DNA from 4 places in the Ureibacillus sp. FSL W8-0352 genome. Region 4 is predicted to be linked to each of the others. Evidence: riboswitches for the same ligand, from Rfam matches in the RefSeq annotation. Region 4 holds a riboswitch; each other region holds the start of a gene.
What was found. Region 4 has a riboswitch for cobalamin ahead of NST98_RS04230 (glutaredoxin family protein). Riboswitches for the same ligand answer to the same signal wherever they lie in the genome.

Region 1 (6,140 bases), 640 kb from region 4:
TATTATGTGAAGATGTAAAAGATATGAATCTAGAGAGTGCATTGAATCAATTATTAGCGATCTTCCAAACATTAGCAGAAGCTAATGTTTGTTTGAACATGGAATTATTTAAAAGTAAAGTACAAGAATGGATTGCGTCTTTACCCAATTACATCAAGAGATGTCTGACAATATCTGTGTGCGAAAGTTGAGTAACTAAAATTTGATGAGCATTTTCAATTGTTTTAAACGATGGGCAATGACGAAACTAGTACGGCCCTTCATTAAGTTATTTAAACCTTTTTGAATATGTACTTCCGTCATCGTATCCACACTGGAAGTGGCTTCATCTAAAATTAAAATATCTGGATCTTTCAATATTGCTCGAGCAATGGCAATAAGCTGCCTCTGCCCTTGACTTAAATTTTTTCCGCCGGAATTCAATTTTGTTTCATATTGATTCGGCAAATATTTAATAAAGGAGTCGGCATAAGCAATTTTTGCTGCTCTTTCTACTTCTTCATCGGTTGCATCTAATTTTCCGTATCGAATATTTTCTCTTACTGTCCCTGAAAATAAATAGGTATCTTGCAGCACAACTCCGATGGAATCTCGCAAATGCTCCATTGGGTAAGAACGAATTTCTTCTCCATCTATTAAAATTTCGCCACTCGATACATCATAAAACCTACTGAGTAATTGAACAATCGTAGTTTTTCCAGAACCAGTTGGACCTACAAGGGCAATCATCTCACCAGGATTGGCTTGGAAAGAAATATTTTGTAACACCGGCTTATCCTTTTCGTAATGGAAATATACATTTCGAAACTCCACTTTCCCTTCTAGTGATTTTCTTGGAAGGGAATAGGGTGAATCCATAATTTCGATTCGCTCATCTAAAACTTCAAATACCCGTTCAGCACCTGCAATCGCCGCTTGAAAAGTATTTATCAAGTTCGATAGTTGATTGATCGGCCTAAAAAACTGTCTTGCATATGTTATAAAGGCAGCAATGACACCAACTGTTACGAGGGAATTGACTGCCAGTACAGCACCAACTCCAACAATTAAGCCTTGTCCAATATTATTTATAAAGTTATTTGTTGGAGGTAGAAAACCTGAAACGATTTCCGATTGCATTGCAGAATAGCGCAACTTCTCATTTCTTTCTTTAAATTGTTGAATTGTTTGCTTTTCCTTTCCAAAAAGAGTAACGATTTCTGAATTTGAAATAGTTTCTTCTATAAATCCATTTAAGTTTCCTAAATCCCGTTGTCGATTTCTGTAATTCACACTACTACGCTTTACGATTTGTTTTGTCGTCCAAAAAATTAATGGGATGACACATAGTGTAACTATCGCTAACATCCAATTTAAATACACCATTGCAATAGCAGTCCCAACGATCGTTAAAATAGAAGAAACGATTTGAATGACACTTTGAGAAAGAGCAAAATTTAAATTATCGATGTCGTTTGTCATACGACTCATTAAATCCCCTTGCTGCTTTTTATCGAAAAAAGGAATGGGCAATGATTGTATTTTTTCAAACAATAACATCCTTAAATGTTGAATTGTTTTTAACGTTGCCCGGATCATTATAAACGTTTGCAACCATGTTAATATAGAAGAAACTATAAATATTGCTGCAAGTAAAATCCCCATCCGAATGGTTCCTTCAATATCGAGGGGTAAAATATATTCATCGATGATTATTCCAATAAGCAAAGGTCCTAAAATGCTTAAAATAGAAGTAATAAACACTAACAATATTACAGAAACAATGCCCAATCTTTGTAATTTTAAGTAGCTCCAAATCCGTTTTAATGTTTCTTTTTGATTTTTCGGCTTTGCCGTCGGTCCTTGCCCACGACCGCCTCCTCTTCCGGAAATGGACTCCTGTAATCTATTCATGAATAGCACCTCCATTATTCACTTGAGTTGCTACAATTTCTTTGTAATATATATTTGTCTCCAACAATTCATCATGAGTTCCTTTCGCAACAATGCGGCCGTCTTCTAGCACAATTATTAAGTCCGCATGTTGAATGGAAGAAATTTTTGACGATACGATAAATTTCGTACTTTCACTATTATTTTCTTTCATATTATTTTGAATGATTTTTTCTGAAATACTATCTACTGCAGACGTTGTATCATCTAACACTAATATTTTTGGCTTTCGAATGAGGGCACGACTCATCGCTAGACGTTGTTTTTGTCCTCCAGATAAATTCGTTGCTCCTTGTGTTAGTTCGTGTTGTTCTTTATAATCTAATTTTTCAACGAATTCAAAAGCATTTGATGCGATTAACGCCTCTTGTATCTCCTTTTTGGATGCATCATTTTTTCCATATTTCAAGTTTTCTTCAATCGTTGTAGAGAATAACGTTGCCTTTTGTAGAGCGAAGGCTAATGAATTTCGTAAAGTTTCAATGTTGTATTGTTGGATTGGAATACCGTCAATGTAAATCGTTCCTTCATCTACATCCATTAAACGGGCAAGCAACTTAATGAGAGTCGATTTCCCACTCCCTGTCATCCCGATAATACCGACCGTACTACCGGCTTTCACTTCAAATGAAATATCTTTTAATACTGGCTCTCCTAGTTTCGTATAAGAAAAACTCACGTGTTCAAATTTCACATCGCCTTTAATTTCTTTAGTAACTGGATTTTTTACATTGGTAATATCCGGGCTTTCCTCTAATACGTCTACAACTCGTTCCGCACTTGGAATGGCACGAGCAATTTGAATAAGTACGTTGCTGGAGCTCATTAAACCGTTCATTATCATCATTAAATAGTTGATAAATGCAACGATTACCCCAATTTCAATTGTACCTGCTTCAACTTTCACTACCCCTAGCATTAGCGCTAAAACAATTCCGATATTTACAACGAACTGAGTAATTGGCATTAACGCAGCTACAACTTGATCTGCTGTCATATTCCGTTTCGTTATGCGATCGTTTACTACTTTAAATTGCTTTACTTGAAACGCCATTCGGTTAAATGCTTTAATGACACGAATTCCTGCAAGGTTTTCTTGTACCCGAGTATTAATTTGGTCCATCGCTTCTTGTACTTTTCGAAACAACACTATCGATAATTTAATAAATACATATAAACTAATGATTAATACTGGAACTACAAAAAATAACACCGGAAATAACTCTCTTGCAGTAAAGAAAACAACGATTACTGCTCCAATAAACATTAAAGGACCACGGACAAAAACTTTTAAAAGCATTATTAATGCTTTTTGTAACATTTCCACGTCATTCGTTAAATTCGTGATCAGCTTACCTAACGTAAATTTATCTTTATTACTATTAGAAAAGTATGTAATCGTTTCATATAAATCTGCTCTTATATCTGTTGCAAAATTTACAGCAGCTTTCGAACTATAATAGCCACAACCAGCCCCGGTAAGCCATCCTATAAAAGCACATAGCAAAATGGCAATAAACATCATAATGATGTAGGATGTGTCATTATTTGCGATTCCTTCATCGATAATTTTGTGAATAATCGTAGGCTGAATTAAATCCATCGCCACCTCTAATACCATCAATAGCGGAGCTAATATAGCAAAATGTTTATATGGTTTTAAATATTTTATAAGCTTTAATGCAGCTACCATTGATAACTCCTCTTCCATATAGATTCTTGAATCCTTGACTATAATACCACTTCATTATACATTTATTTTAAAAGTAAATAGCTGTAATTAGGTGCCCGTTAAGGGAGAATAGGGAATAAAGTGAAAATCTTTAGCGGTCCCACCACTGTAATGGAGAGCAATATGGAAATGCCACTAGGAAACTGGGAAGGCCCATATATGTGATGAACCTAAGCCAGGAGACCTGCCTAATTACGCGTATACATACAGTACGATGGAAAAGTCTGTAGTTTATTTTGTTATGGAATAAACTGCGGACTTTTCCTTTTTTATTAACTGAAATATGGAGGAGATTTTATGGAATTATTAAACGCTACATTAAAACAGATTAAGGGATTAGACAAGAACATTGCGGAACAAGCCCAACAAAAAGTTGATGCTCTTTGTAAACCGTTAAAAAGTTTAGGAAAGTTAGAATCTATCGCAATTCAACTGGCGGGGATTTATAGAAAACTTGAGCTGGATGTAACGAATAAAGCGGTTATTTCATTAGCTGCGGATCATGGAGTCCATGAAGAAAATGTTTCAAATAATCCTCAATTTGTAACAGTAATGCAATCTCTTGGTTTTGCTAAAGGATTTACTGGGGTATGTGTCATTGCAAAGTCTGCTGGAGCTAAAGTGATTCCCGTAGATGTAGGTATAAAAGAAGACTTACCTAAAGATGCAGGGGTCATTATTAAAAAAGTAAAATACGGAACAGACAATATGGCAAAAGGCCCTGCAATGACGAGAGAGGAAGCAATTCAATCGATTGAAGTTGGTATTGAAGTTGCTAATGAACAAATAAAAAATGGTATGAATGTACTTGCCACGGGAGAAATGGGCATTTGCAATACAACTGCTAGCTCCGCAGTTTTATCTGTTTTCCATCAATGTGATCCTTCTATCGTTACGGGAAAAGGAGCTGGTGTAGACAGTATTGAACACAAAATATCGGTCATTCGACAAGCAATTCAAGTAAATCAACCGAACCCTGACGATGCCATTGATGTTCTATCAAAAGTTGGTGGTTTGGAATTAGGTGGGATGGCGGGAGTTGTATTAAGTGCTGCTGCAAATCGAGTACCTGTAGTCATTGATGGGTTTATTTCAACAGTTGCTGCACTCATTGCGTATCAACTAGAACCGAAAGTAAAAGATTATATTATACCTTCTCATTTTTCTGAAGAGCTTGGTGCAAAAATTGCAAATCAAGTGTTAGGGATAGAACCATTGTTACATATGAATATGTGTTTAGGTGAAGGTTCCGGGGCTGCATTAGCATTCCCATTACTTGATGCAGCAAGCGCAATGATGAATCATATGACAACTTTAGAAGAATCCCAACAATATATGCAACAAATTATGTCAAAACAACAATCGATTTAATCGAGTAGGAGGGAGTGATTAGCTCCCGTCCTCTCACACCACCGTACGTACGGTTCCGTATACGGCGGTTCAATTAAGATAATTGACGCAAGTTTTCATAACTTCCGTGAATAGCTGTTCTCTTTATGCCAGTGGTCACTCCACCCTCCAAGAGGACTCCCACGGGATTCACCGCTTCCTTCCTCAAGTGAGGTACTATGTTTTCTGTGTTCATCATGACTCACTGAATGCCAAGGGCTATTCTCTCTTAATTGTTCGGTCCTTCTTAGTAGTTCTAAACCAACTAATACTATGACCTCTGCTGACTTCTGACGGTTCAGCTACTTATCACTAAGTAGGTTATGAAGCGAACTTCACCTATCCGCCAGACCTCCCCGGGTAAGTACATGCACTTTCACACCATCTATCCGCCTCATTTACTCGATATGACCTTCGACAGAAAGAGCTTTGTTTTGTTTCGCAAACTCACTCAATCATACCTAGCCTTATATGAGGTTCGTGTTCCTCGGACCGGTGTTTTGCCTCCAGCTTCCTTCAGATTCCGCGTCACCACGGACACCCTTGCTCTTGGCTAACCTCTACTTCTGTCTTCGGGGTTCGGGACTTACACCCTATAGTTCATGTACATGCCGGGCGCACAATCGAGTAGGAGGGAGTGATTAGCTCCCGTCCTCTCACACCACCGTACGTACGGTTCCGTATACGGCGGTTCAATTAAGATAATTGACGCAAGTTTTCATAACTTCCGTGAATAGCTTGTCTTCTTATGCCAGTGGTCACTCCACCCTCCAAGAGGTCTCCCACGGGATTCACCGCTTCCTTCCTCAAGTGAGGTACTACGTTTTCTGTGTTCATCATGACTCACTGAATGCCAAGGGCTATTCTCTCTTAATTGTTCGGTCCTTCTTAGTAGTTCTAAACCAACTAATACTATGACCTCTGCTGACTTCTGACGGTTCAGCTACTTATCACTAAGTAGGTTATGAAGCGAACTTCACCTATCCGCCAGACCTCCCCGGGTAAGTACATGCACTTTCACACCATCTATCCGCCTCATTTACTCGATATGACCTTCGACAGAAAGAGCTTTGTTTTGTTACGCAAA
Region 2 (6,140 bases), 630 kb from region 4:
ACGAAGTCCCGCCCCTTGAAATATTAGCCCATCGTGTACTTTGGTCGTTGATTTTCGTATTAATCATTGTGAGTATTTTAAAGAGAAAGCAATTAAAAAACTTCTTTCAAGTTGAAATGAGTGAGAAAAAGACATGGTTTGGACTGATTCTTGCTTCTCTATTTATTAGTATTAACTGGCTCACGTACATATTTGCTGTGAATTCAAATCACATAGTCGATGCAAGTTTAGGGTACTATATTAACCCCCTCGTCTCTGTTTTGTTAGGGGTTTTTGTATTGCGTGAAAAAATTAATAAATTGCAGGTAGTCTCGTTCGTATTGGCTGGAATCGGTGTGATTTATATGACAATATCTATTGGGAAGCTTCCGTGGATTGCACTCGTATTAGCACTATCTTTTGGTTTTTATGGACTGGCTAAAAAATTAATAAAAGTAGATTCGATGTTAGGCCTATTATTAGAAACTTTATTTGCGGTCCCCTTTGCGCTATTATTTTTAGCGTATTTAGGAGTTAATGATCAGCACAGTTTTTTAGTTGGGTCTGTGAAAAATGATTTATTTTTACTCGGATCCGGTATCGTTACAGCTTTGCCTCTTTTATGGTTTGGTATGGGGGCGCAAAAGATTCCACTTTATATGGTCGGGTTCATACAATATATTGCCCCAACCATTAGTTTAATTCTTGGCGTACTTATGTTTGGAGAGTCATTTACAATAGATCATGCCATCACTTTTGCATGTATCTGGCTAGCCATAGCTATTTTTACTTTCCCAACTATTCGTCAAATCATAAAAAAACGAAAAGAACCAACAGGAGATCCAAATGTAGGCGGCATTTAGAAAAGATTGTTGTGTATCCTTATTTCATTAATGAAGTTCAATACAAATACGATTCTTAGAACGAAATTAAACCCTTTCTCGAATGGTCAAGAAGGGGTTTTTTTATCTTATAAAATGTTTCGTATATTTCCTATAAAAAGCTCGCAAGCCCAAGCGATATCAATATAAATGGTGGTAAGAATGCCACTTGCTGAACCCACTTTTTTTGCGACAAAAACACCCCTAATTTAATACCAATGGAAACACACAATCCACTCATAATGGCAACGAATATGGCACATATAAGGGGTGGATAGCCGAGCATCGCAGCACCAAGTCCAGTACTAAAAGCATCTAATGATAGGGCCAAACCAAGTAAAAAGGCTTCTTTTTTTGAAATAACACCCGAGTTATCTAAATCCGCTTCTTGTGGTTCTTTTAAAATGGTAATAATGATCCCTAATTTTTGCAGATGAATTTTCCATTGTTTTTCTTGTGGAATACTTTTATTTATTGGAGCATTGTCAGGTGATCTCTTCTTAGAGCGGATGACATTCACTAAATTAAATAGCCCGATGGAAATTAATATGAATCCTCCAATTATTTTTGCAGTCTCAGGAGTTAAGTACGAACTTAATACATTTCCAATAGTCATGGATGCTAAAACCATGATTCCAGAACAAAACATGATGATGAATATTGCTATGAATGGAACGCGAATACGACTTAATCCATAAGAAATTCCGAGGCCAAAACTATCCAAACTTACAGCAACCGTTAATACGATTAATCCAATAAAAAAAGCAAGACTATTTTCTCCTCTAATTAGTGATTAAGCTTATTGTATGAATGTTTATGGGAGATGTGAGGAAGTTCTTGTATTACATTTTGTTCTCTTTTTTATCGTAAGATTAGGGGCCTGTAGAAATATTATTACTACCCTCATCGATTCCTAACAAAGATTGTAGACATTTGTGTTTTTTTGTATTATAATAAATGAAACTTAATATTGCTTATTTAGGTGTTATATGGATTAATTCCAATGATATAACTTAAAAGGGAAGTTTGGTGAAATTCCAACACGGTACCCGCCACTGTAATACAGAGCAACTTGCATGATGTCACTACTTTTAATAGTGGGAAGACGCAAAGAGCGATGATGTTAGTCAGGAGACCTGCCTATAATAAGAAAACACACAAAACCCACGGGATATGGAGAGGAGTGTTTACGGAAAGTATATCTGTTAATGAAACTTAAAATAATATATCTTTTGTGGGCATTTGAACCAATGTGGTTTAAATAGCCTTTTTTATTGCCTTTTTCTTAAAGCGATTTTCTTGAATTCCAAAAGCAGTTACAAATGACCAATATTATGTGTGTGGGGGGAACTATGAAATTTAAAGAATATCTACTGTTAGCCATCCCTTTTATGATTTCAACGGTTACCCAGCCACTACTTGGAGCAGTAGATACCGCTGTAGTTGGCAGACTTGAAAATGCATCATATCTTGGCGGAGTAGCAATTGGAACAGTCATTTTTAACACAATGTATTGGCTATTTGGATTTTTAAGAGTGAGTACATCCGGTTTTTCGGCACAATCGTTGGGAAGTCGAAAAGAAAAAGACCGATACGATGCTTTTATTCGCCCCTTCGCAATGGCACTTATTTTGAGTATTCTCTTTATTACATTTCAATCAGCCATAAAAAACATAGCACTCTTAATTTATCAACCCTCACCAGAAGTGGCCATTCATGCAACAACCTATTTTAATATATTAATTTGGGGAGCGCCCTTTGTGCTAATAGGTTATGTGAACTTAGGATGGCTCATGGGACGGAAACATGTTAAAGAGACTTTATTTTTACAAATATCTATGAATCTCATAAATATAATTTTAGATATTGTATTCGTCTTTGCCTTTGAAATGTCTATTGCAGGAGTGGCCTATGCAACGTTAATTGCTCAGGCGTATGGGTTTATTCTTGGAATCTATTTTGTATTGAATAAATTAAGTTTAACGAGAATATTCCAATTAAGAAACACACTATTAGATAAGGTAACCTTTAAAAAAATAATAGGGGTCAATGCGGACCTTTTTATTCGAACGGTTTGTCTTTTAGTCATGACCAATATGTTTATTGCAAAAGGCGCGGAATTTGGAACAGTAGTACTCGCGGCAAATGCTGTGCTTTTCCAAATCCACTATATCATTTGCTATTTGTATGACGGTTTAGCCAATGCCTCTAGTGTGTTTGCAGGGAAATATGCTGGAGAGAAAAATGACAAAGCCTTTAGTGAAATGCTATCTATATCGAATGTTTGTATCGTTGTACTGAGCATCATCATCTCATTGAATCTCATCTTTTTTAAGGAACCAATCCTATCTGCATTTACGGATATTGAAAGTGTGCTTGGGACGAGTCATGACTATTATGTCTGGCTTATAATACTACCTTTTGCCATCGGAATTGGACTTGTTTACTATGGAATATTTACTGGGTGTACATACACTGGACCGATAAGAAATTCAATGATTCTATCTCTAATTGTATTTCTAATAGCATATTATTTCTTTATCCCAAACTATGAAAATCATGGATTATGGTTAGCTTTTATCTTTTTTTGCCTCGGTCGAAGCGTATTTCTTATTCTCTATTTAAAACAGCTTATCAACAATATCTTTCTCAAGAGAACAGGGGAAAAATGGACGTGACAAGATGAAAATTTCTGTATTTAAAAGATTTGGCTCTATAATATTTGGTGTTGGTGAGTATAAACCAGCACCAATTTTTTTGAACAAAAAAATGAGACAGTGACAAAACTCTGGTAAAATGTAATCGCCAAAACACATTTTCCAAAGGAGTTGTGTCACATGTCTCACCATCATTCTATACGAAACCTACTCAATATAAAAGACAAAAATATCACATTTGATGAAAATTTTTGTTCTACCGAAACAATCAAAAAAGTAAAAGCGAAAGTCTTTCATGGGACGTTAACGTATCAACCAAAAGCTTGTTATGCTTGTGGACATGTCTTCGATGATCAAATCATTAAACACGGTTTTAAAACGTCTCTCATTAAAATGCCTAGCATTTCAGGTTTTCATACCTACTTAAAATTGCGTAAACAGCGTTATTTCTGTAAACATTGTCATTCCACGTTTACTTTAAAAACGAGCGTCGTGGCTAAAAACTGTTGTATTTCCAACAATACCAAAGTATCGATTGCTTTAAACGCCAAAGATAAAATATCCGAAAAAGATATTGCGATGAAACATAATGTTTCTCATGCCACTGTCAGTCGTGTCATTGACAGCTTTTATAGCTACTATCAACCAAATGTTCACTACCTTCCAAAGCATTTGTGTTTTGATGAGTTTAAATCAGTGAAATCCGCAGCTGGAGCGATGTCCTTTATTTTCTGCGACTCTGAAACGGGGGAGATTGTGGATATCGTGGAGGACCGGAGATTATCTGTCCTCAAAGAGTATTTCTTACGGTATTCCAAGAAGGCGAGAGATGCGGTAAAAACGATTGTCATCGATATGTATAGCCCTTATATTTCCTTAATCCAAGAAGTTTTCCCTAAAGCGGAAATCGTACTCGACAAATTCCATATCCTCCAACTATTTAGCAGAGCTTTAAACAAAACGCGCATCAACGTCATGAATCGGGATAAAAAGAATTACAATAAATTGAAAAAATACTGGAAGCTCCTTCTGAAAGATCAAACAAAACTTGATTATAAGAACTATACATATCATCGTTGCTTTAAAAAGCATATGTGTGAGGTGGAGATTCTCCACTATCTCATTGATTTAGATTCTGAATTAAAAGCGTCCTATGAGTTATACCAATACGTTCGACATTACATCAAAACCAAAGACTTTGAGCTCCTAAAGAAAACATTAGAGAATAAACAAAATATCGTTTCCAGCTATATGAAAACCGCCATCAAGACAATCAACAAATACATCAATTATGTCGAGAATACGCTAAAGTACGATTATAATAACGGCATTTTAGAGGGGATTCATAACAAAATCAAAGTGATTAAACGCATTTCTTTCGGTTATCGATCCTTCTATCACTTTAGAAACCGAATATTCATTACCCAAAACTTAGCGAAAATAAAAACAGCTTAGGGGAACCTCGAATTTCCCCTAAGCCATCCGATTACATATTACCAAATAATGTCACTAAAATTTATTCACCAACACCATTTGACAAAGAACCGAAATATTTTGCCGATTTAAAACGTCGACGCTTACTTAAAAAAATCACGTGTCTTTGTTTAGCATGGGGCATTTTGTAACGGATCATTACAAGGCAGTTATTCCACTAAAAAAGTGGGGTAAAAAATTTAAAAGCAAAGTTGAAAATGGTAATGGCGAAGGAACAGATAAAGAGCGGACAATAGGTTGAAGGAAAGCAAGGGAGGAGGGGTAAAAGTTGAAAATTCAACGCATTGAAAGGCAAAGTCGGCGGAAAATTCTGAACCTGTTTCTAGAATAATCGTTGTTATTGAGAACTCATAATGTGGGTTCGAAAGCCTTTCTGTGTCCCGATTGAAAAAGCAAAATGTCCGATAAGAGAAAATTGACACCATTAGTATTCAACGTGCAATGACTGTTCCCCTGATAAAGCCAACATAGCATTTATTTGTCCTAGCAATATAAAAATGAGAAAAGTGGTCCAGCTCAATGGTTTTTTCGTTTGTTTTTCACCTCTAGCCAAGATTAATCAGAATGAAACATATATCGATTGACAGGTCTTCCGATGCTGCCATACTGAACATGGATTGAGACTTTTTTGATTTTCGCCAGGTAGTCTAAATATCTTCGTGCAGTAACGCGTGCAATACCGATTCCTTCCGCAACTTCTTCAGTGGAAATCGGTTCTTTTTGATTTTGGAGGAAACGGATGATCTTATCAAGTGTTACTTGGTTCAACCCTTTAGGCAGGTCTGGATCCTCTGGCTTGTTCTTGAATTTATTGTTTAACAACATAGTGTCTACATCTTTTTGCGTTAATTTTTCTTTTTCCTTCAGCTGGCTATGATAAAGCAAATAGTTTTTTAACGATTGTTGGAGCCGTTCAAATTTAAACGGTTTCATAATGTAGTCAAAAGCGCCGTTTTGCAGGACACGGCGAACAGTTTCCATATCTCTCGCAGCGGTAATCGCAATGACATCTACAGAATGACCCTCTGACCGGATTTGCTTAAGCGTTTCTAATCCATCCTGATTAGGCATGTAAATATCTATAATAACTAGTTCAGGTTTCAATTCCCGAACAAGCTCTATGCCTTCT
Region 3 (6,140 bases), 1.2 Mb from region 4:
TTTGAATCAAATCCTGTCACGGGAGAACATGCTTCAAGCACTAAAACGTGTAGAACAGAATAAAGGAAGCCACGGAGTAGATATGATGCCCGTACAAAATCTACGACAGCACATAGTTGAAAACTGGCTATCGATTAAAGAAGCAATTCTCAAGGGAACTTATGAACCGATGCCAGTCCGCAGAGTCGAAATCCCGAAACCTGATGGCGGTGTTCGTTTACTAGGAATCCCTACCGTAACAGACCGTTTGATTCAACAAGCAATCGCCCAAGTACTTTCAAAAGTGTATGACCCTACATTCTCTGAAAACAGCTACGGATTTCGACCAAACCGAAGTGCTCATGATGCGGTGAGGAAAGCGAAAGAATATATAAGAGATGGATATCGATGGGTTGTAGATATGGACTTGGAGAAATTCTTTGATAAGGTCAACCATGACAGATTAATGGGTACACTCGCGAAGAGAATCCAAGATAAACCATTACTGAAATTGATTCGTAAGTATTTACAATCGGGCGTCATGATTAATGGTGTGGTGTCAAGCACATTAGAAGGAACTCCACAAGGAGGACCATTAAGTCCGCTACTATCTAACATTGTACTAGATGAACTAGATAAAGAATTGGAAAGAAGAGGACACAAATTCGTTCGATATGCGGATGACTGTAACATTTACGTGAAAAGTAAACGAGCAGGACTTCGCACAATGGCAAGTATCCAGCGATTTATTGAAGGAAAACTACGACTGAAAGTAAATGAAAAGAAATCAGCGGTCGACCGTCCATGGAAACGTAAGTTTCTAGGATTTAGCTTTACCTATCATAAAGAGCCAAAGGTTCGTATCGCAAAAGAAAGCCTTAAACGAATGAAGAATAAAGTTCGTGAAATCACATCACGCAAGATGCCCTACCCGATGGAATACCGCATTCAGAAACTGAATCAATATCTAATGGGATGGTGTGGATATTTTGCGTTAGCAGACACCAAATCTATATTCCCTGAATTAGATAAATGGATTCGTAGAAGACTTCGAATGTGTCTATGGAAGAACTGGAAGAAACCGAAAACAAAGATACGCAACCTTATTCAACTTGGCGTACCACAATGGCAAGCGTATGAATGGGGAAATACTCGGAAGAGTTATTGGCGTATTTCAAAAAGTCCAATATTACACAGAACCCTTGGTAACTCCTATTGGAGAAACCAAGGGCTGAAAAGTCTTGAAGCTCGTTATGAAAACTTGCGTCAATTATCTTAATTGAACCGCCGTATACGGAACCGTACGTACGGTGGTGTGAGAGGACGGGAGTTAATCGCTCCCTCCTACTCGATGATATATGTTGAGAAAACAACTGATTAGGAGAAACCACTTATGTACTACTACCAATCGAACTTAGAGATTCAACAAAATCGTCAAGCTTATGAATCCATGTATGATCCTAACCATATCTTGGTTCAAATCGACAAATTGATGGATTGGAATCATGTATATCAGTTACTTGAACCATTTTATCCAAGTACCATTGGTCGCCCTACGATTGATCCATTGATTTTTGTAAAAATCCTCATGATTCAGTATCTGGAAGGGTTTCGATCCGTTCGGTTTACCTGTAAACAAATCCAGCAACACGCCACATATCGCTGGTTTTTAGGTATTTCCCCCACCGATAAAGTCCCTTGCCACTCCAGCGTTTCCAAGTTTCTTCGCCATCGGGTCGATCCCGGTGTATGGGAAGCGTTATTGGATCATGTCCTTCAACGGATTCAAGAAGATGGGTTCTTGTCTCCAGAGACATGGGCAACGGATGAAACAGAGTTAAAAGCGAACGCCAATAGACTGAAACGCATCCAAGTGATTCAGACGATGGTGGAGAAAGAAGACGAGGACGTGTTACAACTGGTCAATGAAAAACGACAACAGCATGGAAAAAAACGTTAGCTCCCAAAGCAGAGAAGCTGGTAACCAAAAAGATGATCTGTAGCGTCACAGATCCAGATGCTGGGCTATCGGTCAAACATGATCCGCGTGGTCTCTTTGCGTTCCACGATCATCGAATCGTTGACACCTTGCATAATTTTATTTTGGATGCTTACGTGACTGCCGCCACCGTGCCTGGTCATCGTATTTTGATGGAGCGAATCGAGCGTGTTCAACATCGAGTAGGATATTCTCCTAAAGAAATCGTGTTAGACGCTGGCTATTATAACGCCCGACTAGCAAGAGAATTAGAGAAAAAAGGGATTTTGGCGTATATGTCGTATCGACGTTTTCATCGAAAGGAACATCCCGATTGTCGTTCCGTAAAGTTCCAGCAAGTCACAGACGATGTGTATGCGTGTCCCTGTGGCGTAAAGTTCACGTATTCCACGTCCACCCGTTCTGGATATCATGAGTACAAACCAGCAGTAAAAGGAAGTTGTGTGGGATGTCCTGCCGCAAAAGGCGCAAAGGATCGTGTATTTCGAGTTTCCGTTCATCAAGATATCTACGAACGAATGCGGAAACAACGATTATCGATGAGAGGAAAAGTGTTGCGATCGGTACGTCCATCGACGATTGAGCGAAGTTTCGCCGAAAGCAAAGAACTCCACGGTCTTCGTTTAACACGATACCGTGGAGTCCAGCAGAAGGAGTTTTGACAAAGGATGTCAAATATAAGACATGGCAAGGAGGAGATTGTGATGAAAACAGCTGATTTATGCGATGAATTTTTAAGTGAATTGCAAGTATGCCAGCTGCCGATGCAATCTTACGGCGGCAAAGCGGAATTTTCCGGACCGATCGCGACGGTCGATGTATTTGAAGATAATGTGCTCGTTCGTGAGGCGCTCGAAACTGTTCCAGCGGGCACCGTATTGGTCGTAGACGGAAAAGGTTCGCGAAATTGCGCGCTGCTCGGAGACCGTCTTGCCCAGATCGCTTGTGAGCGCGGGCTTGCCGGGGTGATTATTCACGGATGCATTCGCGATTCCGCAGAAATCGCCAATATGCCGCTTGGGGTGATGGCGATTGGCACTTGCCCGGTGAAAAGCAAAAAAGAAGGAAAGGGAAAACGGGACATTGCGCTCGAATTTGGCGACGTTCGTTGGGAGCCAGGCGCCTATGTGTACGCTGATCAAGACGGGATTGTATTGGCGAAAACGGACTTATTGAAAAAAAGTGGTTGACGATGTTTGAAAATTTGTACTACTATGAATAACAGAAATGTTCTTTGAAAAATCGACATTATATGCCAAACAAATAAGGTGCCTTTCTCATTAGAGAATAGGCTTAAAAGGGAAGTACGGTGAAAATCCGTCACGGTACCCGCCACTGTGATGGGGAGCTTTGTTGCATCATGTCACTGAAGGAAACTTCGGGAAGGCGCAATAAAGCGATGATCCTAAGTCAGGAGACCTGCCTTATTTGTTCGGACGGATACCTACGGGATTATAGGTAGACGTGCGGGAGAATGGTATACTTTTTTTTCTATATTTGTATGCATTTTTCTGCACCTCTGCGTATAGAGGTGCTTTTTATTTTGCAAAAAAGGAGAGACTCAACATGACAACATGGAACTTAATCGGAATGAAACATCATGTGCTGATTTGCAATGGAGGCAGCTGCATGCGTAAAGGGGGAGAAGAAGTAACGCTTGCCATCCGCGAAGAAATCGCGATGCTGGAGTTAGATGGCATTGTACATACGACGCGGACTCGCTGCAATGGCCGTTGCCAAGACGCGTGTGTAGTCATCGTTTACCCTGAAGGCGTATGGTACAACGGTGTGACGCCGGAAAAAGCAAGGGAGCTTGTGCGAAGGCATTTGCGAGATGGGGAATGGTTGGAAGAAACGATAACGTACCGTTATGAAGAGAAGCAAGGATTGATGATGTCAAAACAATCAAACGCCCCTCTAGGAATCTCGAAATTATGTAAAGCAACGGGAGGAACGAAAGCATGAAAAAATGGAAAGTCGCCCTTTTCCTTTGCGGTTTAGTCGTCTATTTTACGTTTACCGGCAGCACATCGGCATTTGCGATGCATATTATGGAAGGATTTTTGCCTGTTGGATGGGCGATTTTTTGGTGGCTTGTTTTTTTGCCATTTTTGATCATCGGTATGCGTTCACTAATTCGGATTACACGCGAGCATCCGGAACTAAAGCTGCTCATTGCGCTGTCCGGGGCATTTACGTTTGTGCTGTCCGCCTTAAAAATTCCATCCGTTACTGGGAGCAGCTCACATCCAACGGGGGTAGGACTCGGTGCGGTGCTGTTTGGCCCATGGACGATGGTAGTGATGGGAAGCATTTTATTGCTGTTTCAAGCGTTATTGCTGGCACATGGCGGATTGACGACATTAGGGGCAAATGCCATGTCCATGGCACGTCGGCCCGCTTGTGGCTTACGGCATTTATCGTTTTAGAAAAAAATAGAATATATCGCGACGCTGGACGATTTTTTTCGCTGCATTTTTCTCTGATTTGGCCACATATGTTGTCACCTCATTGCAATTAGCGCTGGCGTTCCCGGATGCGACAGGTGGGGTTTTCGCTTCGTTTGCCAAATTTGCCGGCATTTTTGCTATCACGCAAATACCACTGGCGATTACAGAAGGGCTGCTTACGGTCGTCGTTTGGAATTTCTTAACCACTTACAGTAGCGGCGAACTAAATCAGTTAGAGAGGGGAGTGTAATATGAAGCGAAGTCTTTTTCTTCTTGCTATTGCTGTTTTACTGGTAGTAGCGCCGTTATTGTTCATTCATCACTCTGATTTTGGCGGCACGGATGGCCAGGCGGAAAAAATGATTCAGAAGCTCGCTCCTCATTATCAACCTTGGATGGAAACCATATTTGAGCCGCCAGGCGGAGAGGTGGAAACGTTTCTGTTTTCTGTGCAGGCGGCAATCGGTGCCGGAATTATTGGCTATATTATCGGCGTCTATAAAGGCCGGGCGAACCGAAAAGAGGAAGCAAAATGATCCGGCAGTTTGACACCATCGCTTACGATAACCGCCTGCGGACAATACGCCCCGAACAAAAAGTGATATTTGCGCTTCTGTTATTAATGATGGCCATCACAGGAAACTGGAAAACGCAAGTAATGATGACGATTTGGCTTGCCATTTGGATTATCGGTTATGCGCGTGTTTCGTGGAAGGTGTACGCCAAAGCCCTCAGAGTCGTGGCATTGTTTCTGATGATGAGTTTTCCAGCTTTGCTTGTTTCGATAGACAAATCTTTTCATGTTTCCATTGACCGTTCGCAAATTTTCATCGCAATGTCTTTGCTCTCTCGTTCGGTCGCGGCATGGTCTTGCTTATTTTTTCTCTTGGTGACTACCCCGTTTCCAGAGATATTGTATGTGCTCAAACGAATGAAAGTACCATCCATTATCATTGAGTTGTTGTTTTTTATGTATAGGTTTGTATTTGTTTTCGAGAAAGCAGCAGAAGAGCTATACGTAGCAATGAAAGCAAGAAATGGAGGAAACCATTGGCGGCATGGTGGGATGTTGGTGTTCCAGCTTTTTTAAAAAATATGGCATTCCTATGAAGTGTTGCGCCTTGCTTTATGGGCACGCGGAGTTTCCGATGAAATGACCTATGTTCATGTGGAAACATATAACGAAAAAAATAAATGTTATCTGTGGGAAGCAGCCATCGGCATATGTTTGCTTCTACGGCTTGGATGATAGGAGGGCAGCAGGCAATGCTGAAAATGGACGAAGTATATTATACGTATCCGAACGGACCATGCGTGTTAAAAGGATTAAGTCTTCATGTTCCCACTGGAAAAAAATGCGCACTTATCGGTCATAACGGATGCGGCAAGACAACGTTATTTTTACATGCGAACGGGCTGTTGCGGCCCGACTCCGGAGACATCTATTGGAATGGAGAGAAGATGGATTATCGGCGTCAAACATTGCAAAAATGGCGGAAAGAGGTCGGCATCGTTTTTCAAAATCCGGAACACCAGCTTGTTGCGCCGTTGGTACGTGATGAGCTGGCGTTTGGCCTGCACCATTTAGGAATGAAAAAACATGAGATGGACGAGCTCATTGAAAAAGCGCTGGACGAGTTTGGATTACGTTCATGGTTGGACAAGCCCATTCATCATTTAAGTCTCGGTCAAAAAAAATGGCTGACGCTTGC
Region 4 (6,140 bases):
AAAGGACGGGAGTGCAATGAAAAGGTTTCAATTAAAATTCGCTTTTGTTCTGATTGCTGTCTTTTTGTTAAGTGGTTGTTGGGATCGTTATGAACTTGAAGAAAGGGCAAATATTTTAGCTTTATCGATTGATATTGCTGAAGAAGGTGAAGATATTGAAATGCCTGAAGTCACCCATTCGAAAGGAGAGTTTCCAGCAGAGGAAAAAATCATTTATAAAGTGGCAGCCCAATTAGCAGTACCAGGAAAAATTATGCTTGGACCCGAAGGAGGAAATACAAATTCCGCAGAGACTGATTGGCTGTTAGTAACATATGGATATTCAATGAAGGATGTATTATCCAATTTACAACAAGAACTTGCAGAAAAAATATATTTAGGACATATTCAATTGATTGTTGTCAGTGACAAAATTGCAAAAAAAGGTCTTGAAGATATTATGGATTTTTTAAAAAGAGATTTTGAAGTAAGAAGAACTGCGTGGATTATGGTTACGGAAGGGGAAGCACTAGAAATATTAAATGCTACACCACCCATTCAAACAGTCCCTTCTTTATATTTAGCTAATACGTTAAGAGATGCTGTAAAGTTCGGAAAGTTACCGAAAGAGTATTTAGGGAAAGTGTGGATTGATTTTTCTGATGAAGGTGTGGATGCAATCATTCCTCTTGTAAAGCCGATGGGAGATCATATTTTGGTTGACGGACTCGTTTATTTTAAAGATTATCAAATGGTTGGTACGTTAACGCCAACGGAAACAGGAGCTATTTTAGCGATGCAGGGAATAAATCCTGCTGGTTATTCTAATGTAATTGTACCTGGTGATAAAAAAGGGGTTTATCTTGTAAAGCCATTCAAAAGAATTTCAAAAATCTCAGTAGAAATTCAAGACGGAAAACCGAAAGTATTGATCGATGTCAAAGTAGAAGGTTTTGTTGAAGAACAACTTTATACGAATGATTTAAGTAAAGAAAAATTGCAAGAACTTGAAAAATCAGCATCTGAGTTGGGAGGAAAAGCCTTAAATAGTCTAGTGAAAAAATTGCAGCAAGATGAATCGGATATACTTGCAATTGGTGCAAGGGTGCGTGCATATCATCCGAAATATTGGGAAGAAAATGTAAAAACAGAAGATGCTTGGCGTGAAATTTATAAAGAGATGGATATTCAAGTCAAAATGGATTATAAGATTTTGCGTGTCGGAATGGAATGGAAATGATAAATAAAATATATTTTTCGCAGGCTGTCCATAAAATGATATACTCATTTTGGACAGCTCTAATTTTTGGGGGAAAATAGATTAGAGGAGGGAAGAGAATGGGAAAAATCATTTTTATTACAGGCGGGGTTCGAAGTGGTAAAAGTTCCTTTGCAGAAAGTGTGGCTGTCAAGTTTTTCGACCAAAACCAAAAAGGCCTTTATTATTTAGCTTCCGGTGTCCCCTTCGATGAAGAAATGAAAAGAAGAATTGTTCGCCATCAAAAGGATCGAGAACGCTCGAAAAAGCCATGGTATACAATAGACGTAATTGATGACTTGCCTGTACAAAGGTTTCAAGAGAATGACATTGTATTATGGGATTGTATAACAACTTGGCTGAACAATATTTTATACAAGACCGAACATTTAAAAGAAGACCGATTACATACAATCTATCATTGGATGCATCAGTTTCAACAGGCAATAACGCAATGGAAAGAAAATGGTGTTATCATCTTAATTGTTTCAAATGAAGTGCTTGATGAAGTACCATCTTCATTCCAAGAAGTCCAACTATATCGAAAACTCCTCGGAACTCTTCATCAATGGATTGTCTCAATTTGTGATGAAGCATATGAGTTGGATTATGGTATTCGCGTACGCAGAAAATAGGCGGTGTTTTTGTGAAAAATATTATTGTAGGGTTATTATTATCTCTTCAATTTTTTACTTCTTTCCCCATTCGGAAGACACTTCCAATGAATAATAAAACTGTTACAGCGATGTTTGGCACAATGCCTTTCATTAGCTTCTTTATGGGGGTAATCGTTGTACTTGTCATTCTACTGAATGATGTTTATTTCAATTTTACTCCACTTTTCTTAGCAATTATCATTGTCATTATCAATATTATGATGACGGGTGGGTTGCATCTCGATGGTTGGATCGATTTAAGCGATGCTTATTTTTCTTATAGAGATAAAGAAAAACGACTAGAAATATTAAGCGATTCCCGTATTGGAGCTTTTGGTGCTATTAATCTAGTGCTCATTGTTCTACTAAAAATCGGCATATTTTATGAGTATTTACATCAGCGCCCAACAAACTTTTATTTATTTTTTATCATCATACCTGTCTTATGTCGATTAGCAATATTGATTTATTTCAATCTGTCAGTAAATGTGAAGGAATCTGGATTGGCAGCCTACTTTAAAAAACATGTGAAGGCAAAATCGTTATGGATTTATATTGCGTGTTATATATTCATTATCCTCATAACAGGTTTTGTGTTAAATGAATATAAACTATTTGTTTTAACATTTAGCATGTTTGTGATGACTTGGATTTATCGGCATTGGACATATCGCCATTTTGGCGGAATGACGGGAGACTTGCTAGGTGCTTTATATGAAGGGATGGAATTGGCATTATGGGGAATGCTGTTACTGTTCATTTAATTCGGCATGAAAAAACGAAAGCGAATTTAGAGCGAAAATATATTGGATGGACGAATGAATCGATATACATACAAACAGCAAATTGTCAAGTACCGATTCATACTAAGGATGTATTTGGCAGTGACTTAAAGCGCTGCATAGAAACAGCGCAACTTTATTTCCCCGAGGCAAAATACCATCCTTTTTTTCAATTAAGGGAATTACATTTTGGAGATTTTGAAATGAAAACTTATGATGAATTAAAAGATAATCCAGCGTATCGGCAGTGGATTGATTCACCAGAGAAAGCTGCGCCACCAAATGGTGAATCTTTTGTTTCGTTTAAAGAACGGATTTTAAATTGTTTTCATCAAATCGTGAGCTGTGGTGGAGAATATGTGTTTGTCGTCCACGGTGGTGTCATTCGTGTTATCCTATCGAAATTTCAAAAAGAGAAAAGTTTTCAAGATGTTAATGCACAGCATCGGATGATTTATACCCTATGTTGGGACGATATTGAATCTTTGAAAGGGGGAAGAGAATGCAATCAGTTATTGGAGGCGCCTATAATGGTAAACGAAAATTTGTAAGTAACATGTTAAAAGAAATAGGTGCGAATCGCTGTTATTTTTATGAAGGCGAAATACCGGAAGGCCCTTTTACAAAAGATGAATACGTTATTATAGGTAGTTTTGAAAAAATGATTTTGCTCGTCCCGGATTTATCGGAAGATGAAATCGTATCACAAATAATGGGGAAATTAATGAATTTAGATTATAAGACAAACCTAATTTGTATTTGTACGGATATCGGACGTGGAATAGTGCCGCTTTCAAAAGAGGATCGTCATTTGAGAGATACTTGTGGTAGATTGTATCAACAACTTTTTGAGAAAAGTGAGAAAGTCATTCGCGTTTGGTATGGTATTCCTGAGATATTAAAAGAGGAAAATTAACCAACCGTTCTTAAGTTCTACGTATCGAGTGAATGATTTTAGTAGATACTGTATCATTTACCAAATAAGCTTGTAATTAACAATACTACATGTTACAATGAAACACGAAAACACAATATATAGCATTTCGTTTATTAGGTTCTACTATATATAGTAGATTAAAAGGGAAGTCAGTGAAAATCTGACGCTGTCCCCGCAACTGTAATTGCTGACGAAAAGTTCAAATCCACTGTACAAATTTGTATGGGAAGGGAACTTGGAGGATGAAGCATAAGCCAGGAGACCTGCCTAATAAACGTGAATTGCTCATTTCTTCGGGGGCTAGGAAATGGAAGCAAGACGGTCCATTTCCTAGTACCTGACTGTTTCCATTTCAAAGCCATACCGAAAAAGGTATGGCTTTTTTATTTTCATAAAAGAATGGTAGAAAGGGAGAAGGAAATGAAATTATATTCAAAAAAAGTTTGCCCAAAATGTTTGTTGATGAAATACGAATTAAATCAACTTGGTTATGAAGGGAAATATGAAGAAATTTTGATTGATCACAATGAAGAAGCGAAAGAAAAATTATTGAATGCTGGATTCCTTTCTGTCCCTGTAATCGAAATCGATGGAGAGCTAATGGATAACATAGAAAATATAAAAAAATTCATTAGCAGGATCACAGTATGATTGCTTATGCTTCTCGAACGGGCAACGTGCGTTTTATCGTTCATCAATTAGAATTACCCCACATTGAAATTCGCGATGATCTTATTTTGAATGAACCCTTCTTATTGTTCACCTATACCGATGGATTAGGCGAAGTACCACGAAACGTGGAAACGTTTTTACAACATAATGTTCGTTTCTGTAAGGGTGTTATTGCAAGTGGGAACTCGAATTTCGGCCATGCTTATTTTTGCCGTTCTGCTCATTTGATTAACGAAAGGTACGGAATTCCCATTGTTCAAAAGATAGAATTACGCGGATTTCAGAAAAATTATGATGCCATAATTGATTATTATAACAGAGTAATTCAAAAGGAGATTTAGTGATGAAAAGCTATTTAACTTTGAATAATGAAATTTTGAATCACTACCACCAAACAGGAAAAATTGATTTAGAGAAAGATCGAGAGGCTACTCGTCAATATTTTATCGAACATGTTAATCAGAAAATGCGGAAGTTTTCTAGTTTGGAAGAAAAGATTCGCTTTTTCATTGAAGAAGGATATTATGAGAAAGAATTTTTACAAAAATATTCTTTCGAATTTATAAATAAAATTTTTGACATTGCGTATTCTTATCGTTTTCGATTTCAAACATTTATGAGCGCGAGCAAATTTTTTGAAAGTTACGCAATGAAAAGTCGAGATGGAAAAGAAATTTTAGAAACTTATGAGGATCGGATGAGCATTATCGCCTTATATTTAGCGAATGGTGATGAATTGTTGGCAGAAAAAGCAATTCGTGCGATGATGGAGGCTTTTCAACCAGCAACACCAACCACACTGAATAGCGGTAAAAAAGCGCGTGGGGAATTGGTAAGTTGTTTTAAATTATCCATGGATGATTCGATGAATAGCATTGCAGAAAACCTCGGTTATTGTTTAGAACTCTCAAGGCTTGGCGGAGGGGTAGGGGTAAATTTAACGGATTTAAGACCTTTGGGTGATCCGATAAAAGGTATCGCCAATCGGGCAAGCGGTGTTATGCCCGTTGCAAAATTATTAGAAAATGCCTTTTCTTATTCCAATCAATTAGGACAACGGAATGGTTCAGGTGTTGCTTATTTAAATATTTTCCACGCGGATATTGAAGAATTTATTTCTTCTAAGAAGCCGAATGCCGACGAAAAAATTCGGTTACAAACTTTATCGACTGGTGTCATTATTCCAGATATATTTTTTGAACTGATGAAAAAAGATGAAGATATCGTTCTTTTTAGTCCTTATGATATTTATCGAGAATACGGAAAAAGAATGTCTGAAATAAGCATAACGGAAATGTACGGGGAGTTGTTGAACAACCCAAATATACGAAAGTTAAAGCAAATCAATGCTAGAAAACTATATACGGAAATCAAAAAGAGCCAATTCGAATCCGGATATCCTTTTGAAATATTTGATGATAATGTAAATAAACAACATCCACTAAAAAAACTTGGAAGAGTCAAAATGTCCAACCTCTGTACTGAAATTTTACAAGTTCAACAAACGAGCATCATTAATGATCAAGATACACCAAATGAATATGGATTAGACGTATCTTGCAATCTTGGATCATTAGATATTCACCATGCGACAAAGTTTCATGATTTTGAAGAGTTAGTAGATACAGCCATGCGTTTGTTAACACAAGTGTCTTTAATGACCAATATAAAAAACGTTCCATCTGTAAAAAAAGCAAACCAGATGATGCATTCTGTCGGATTAGGTGTTATGAATTTGCACGGACATCTTGTAACTCAAAATATATTATATGGTTCAAAAGAATCAATTGAATTTATCGATTACTTTATGGAAGCATTGAACTTCTTTTCATTAAAAGCATCGATGCTACTTGCGA

Region 1: it holds a riboswitch for cobalamin, as region 4 does, so the genes downstream of both, cobT (nicotinate-nucleotide--dimethylbenzimidazole phosphoribosyltransferase) here and NST98_RS04230 (glutaredoxin family protein) in region 4, are expected to answer to the same signal.
Region 2: it holds a riboswitch for cobalamin, as region 4 does, so the genes downstream of both, NST98_RS07570 (MATE family efflux transporter) here and NST98_RS04230 (glutaredoxin family protein) in region 4, are expected to answer to the same signal.
Region 3: it holds a riboswitch for cobalamin, as region 4 does, so the genes downstream of both, NST98_RS10255 ((2Fe-2S) ferredoxin domain-containing protein) here and NST98_RS04230 (glutaredoxin family protein) in region 4, are expected to answer to the same signal.

What each region holds. Positions count from the first base shown of each region.
Region 1 covers NZ_JBBOQT010000001.1:1,475,223-1,481,362, forward strand. The annotation lists gene NST98_RS07585 (IS4 family transposase) at 1-191, shown strand, start outside; partial or broken gene NST98_RS07590 (ABC transporter ATP-binding protein) at 194-1,893, opposite strand; gene NST98_RS07595 (ABC transporter ATP-binding protein) at 1,886-3,625, opposite strand; cobalamin riboswitch at 3,698-3,870, shown strand; gene cobT (nicotinate-nucleotide--dimethylbenzimidazole phosphoribosyltransferase) at 3,962-5,035, shown strand; gene NST98_RS07605 (hypothetical protein) at 5,109-5,252, opposite strand; gene NST98_RS07610 (hypothetical protein) at 5,750-5,893, opposite strand.
Region 2 covers NZ_JBBOQT010000001.1:1,466,930-1,473,069, reverse strand. The annotation lists gene rarD (EamA family transporter RarD) at 1-842, shown strand, start outside; gene ytaF (sporulation membrane protein YtaF) at 973-1,608, opposite strand; cobalamin riboswitch at 1,824-2,018, shown strand; gene NST98_RS07570 (MATE family efflux transporter) at 2,213-3,538, shown strand; gene NST98_RS07565 (ISL3 family transposase) at 3,698-4,972, shown strand; gene NST98_RS07560 (hypothetical protein) at 5,127-5,252, shown strand; gene NST98_RS07555 (response regulator) at 5,567-6,140, opposite strand, start outside.
Region 3 covers NZ_JBBOQT010000001.1:2,003,551-2,009,690, reverse strand. The annotation lists gene ltrA (group II intron reverse transcriptase/maturase) at 1-1,258, shown strand, start outside; partial or broken gene NST98_RS17320 (transposase) at 1,373-2,628, shown strand; gene rraA (ribonuclease E activity regulator RraA) at 2,683-3,168, shown strand; cobalamin riboswitch at 3,228-3,419, shown strand; gene NST98_RS10255 ((2Fe-2S) ferredoxin domain-containing protein) at 3,545-3,943, shown strand; partial or broken gene NST98_RS10250 (energy-coupling factor ABC transporter permease) at 3,940-4,678, shown strand; gene NST98_RS10245 (energy-coupling factor ABC transporter substrate-binding protein) at 4,680-4,964, shown strand; gene cbiQ (cobalt ECF transporter T component CbiQ) at 4,961-5,518, shown strand; gene NST98_RS10235 (energy-coupling factor ABC transporter ATP-binding protein) at 5,695-6,140, shown strand, end outside.
Region 4 covers NZ_JBBOQT010000001.1:836,258-842,397, reverse strand. The annotation lists gene NST98_RS04260 (GerAB/ArcD/ProY family transporter) at 1-20, shown strand, start outside; gene NST98_RS04255 (Ger(x)C family spore germination protein) at 17-1,219, shown strand; gene NST98_RS04250 (bifunctional adenosylcobinamide kinase/adenosylcobinamide-phosphate guanylyltransferase) at 1,318-1,872, shown strand; gene cobS (adenosylcobinamide-GDP ribazoletransferase) at 1,884-2,657, shown strand; gene NST98_RS04240 (histidine phosphatase family protein) at 2,630-3,226, shown strand; gene NST98_RS04235 (bifunctional adenosylcobinamide kinase/adenosylcobinamide-phosphate guanylyltransferase) at 3,178-3,591, shown strand; cobalamin riboswitch at 3,711-3,897, shown strand; gene NST98_RS04230 (glutaredoxin family protein) at 4,033-4,263, shown strand; gene nrdI (class Ib ribonucleoside-diphosphate reductase assembly flavoprotein NrdI) at 4,260-4,625, shown strand; gene nrdE (class 1b ribonucleoside-diphosphate reductase subunit alpha) at 4,628-6,140, shown strand, end outside.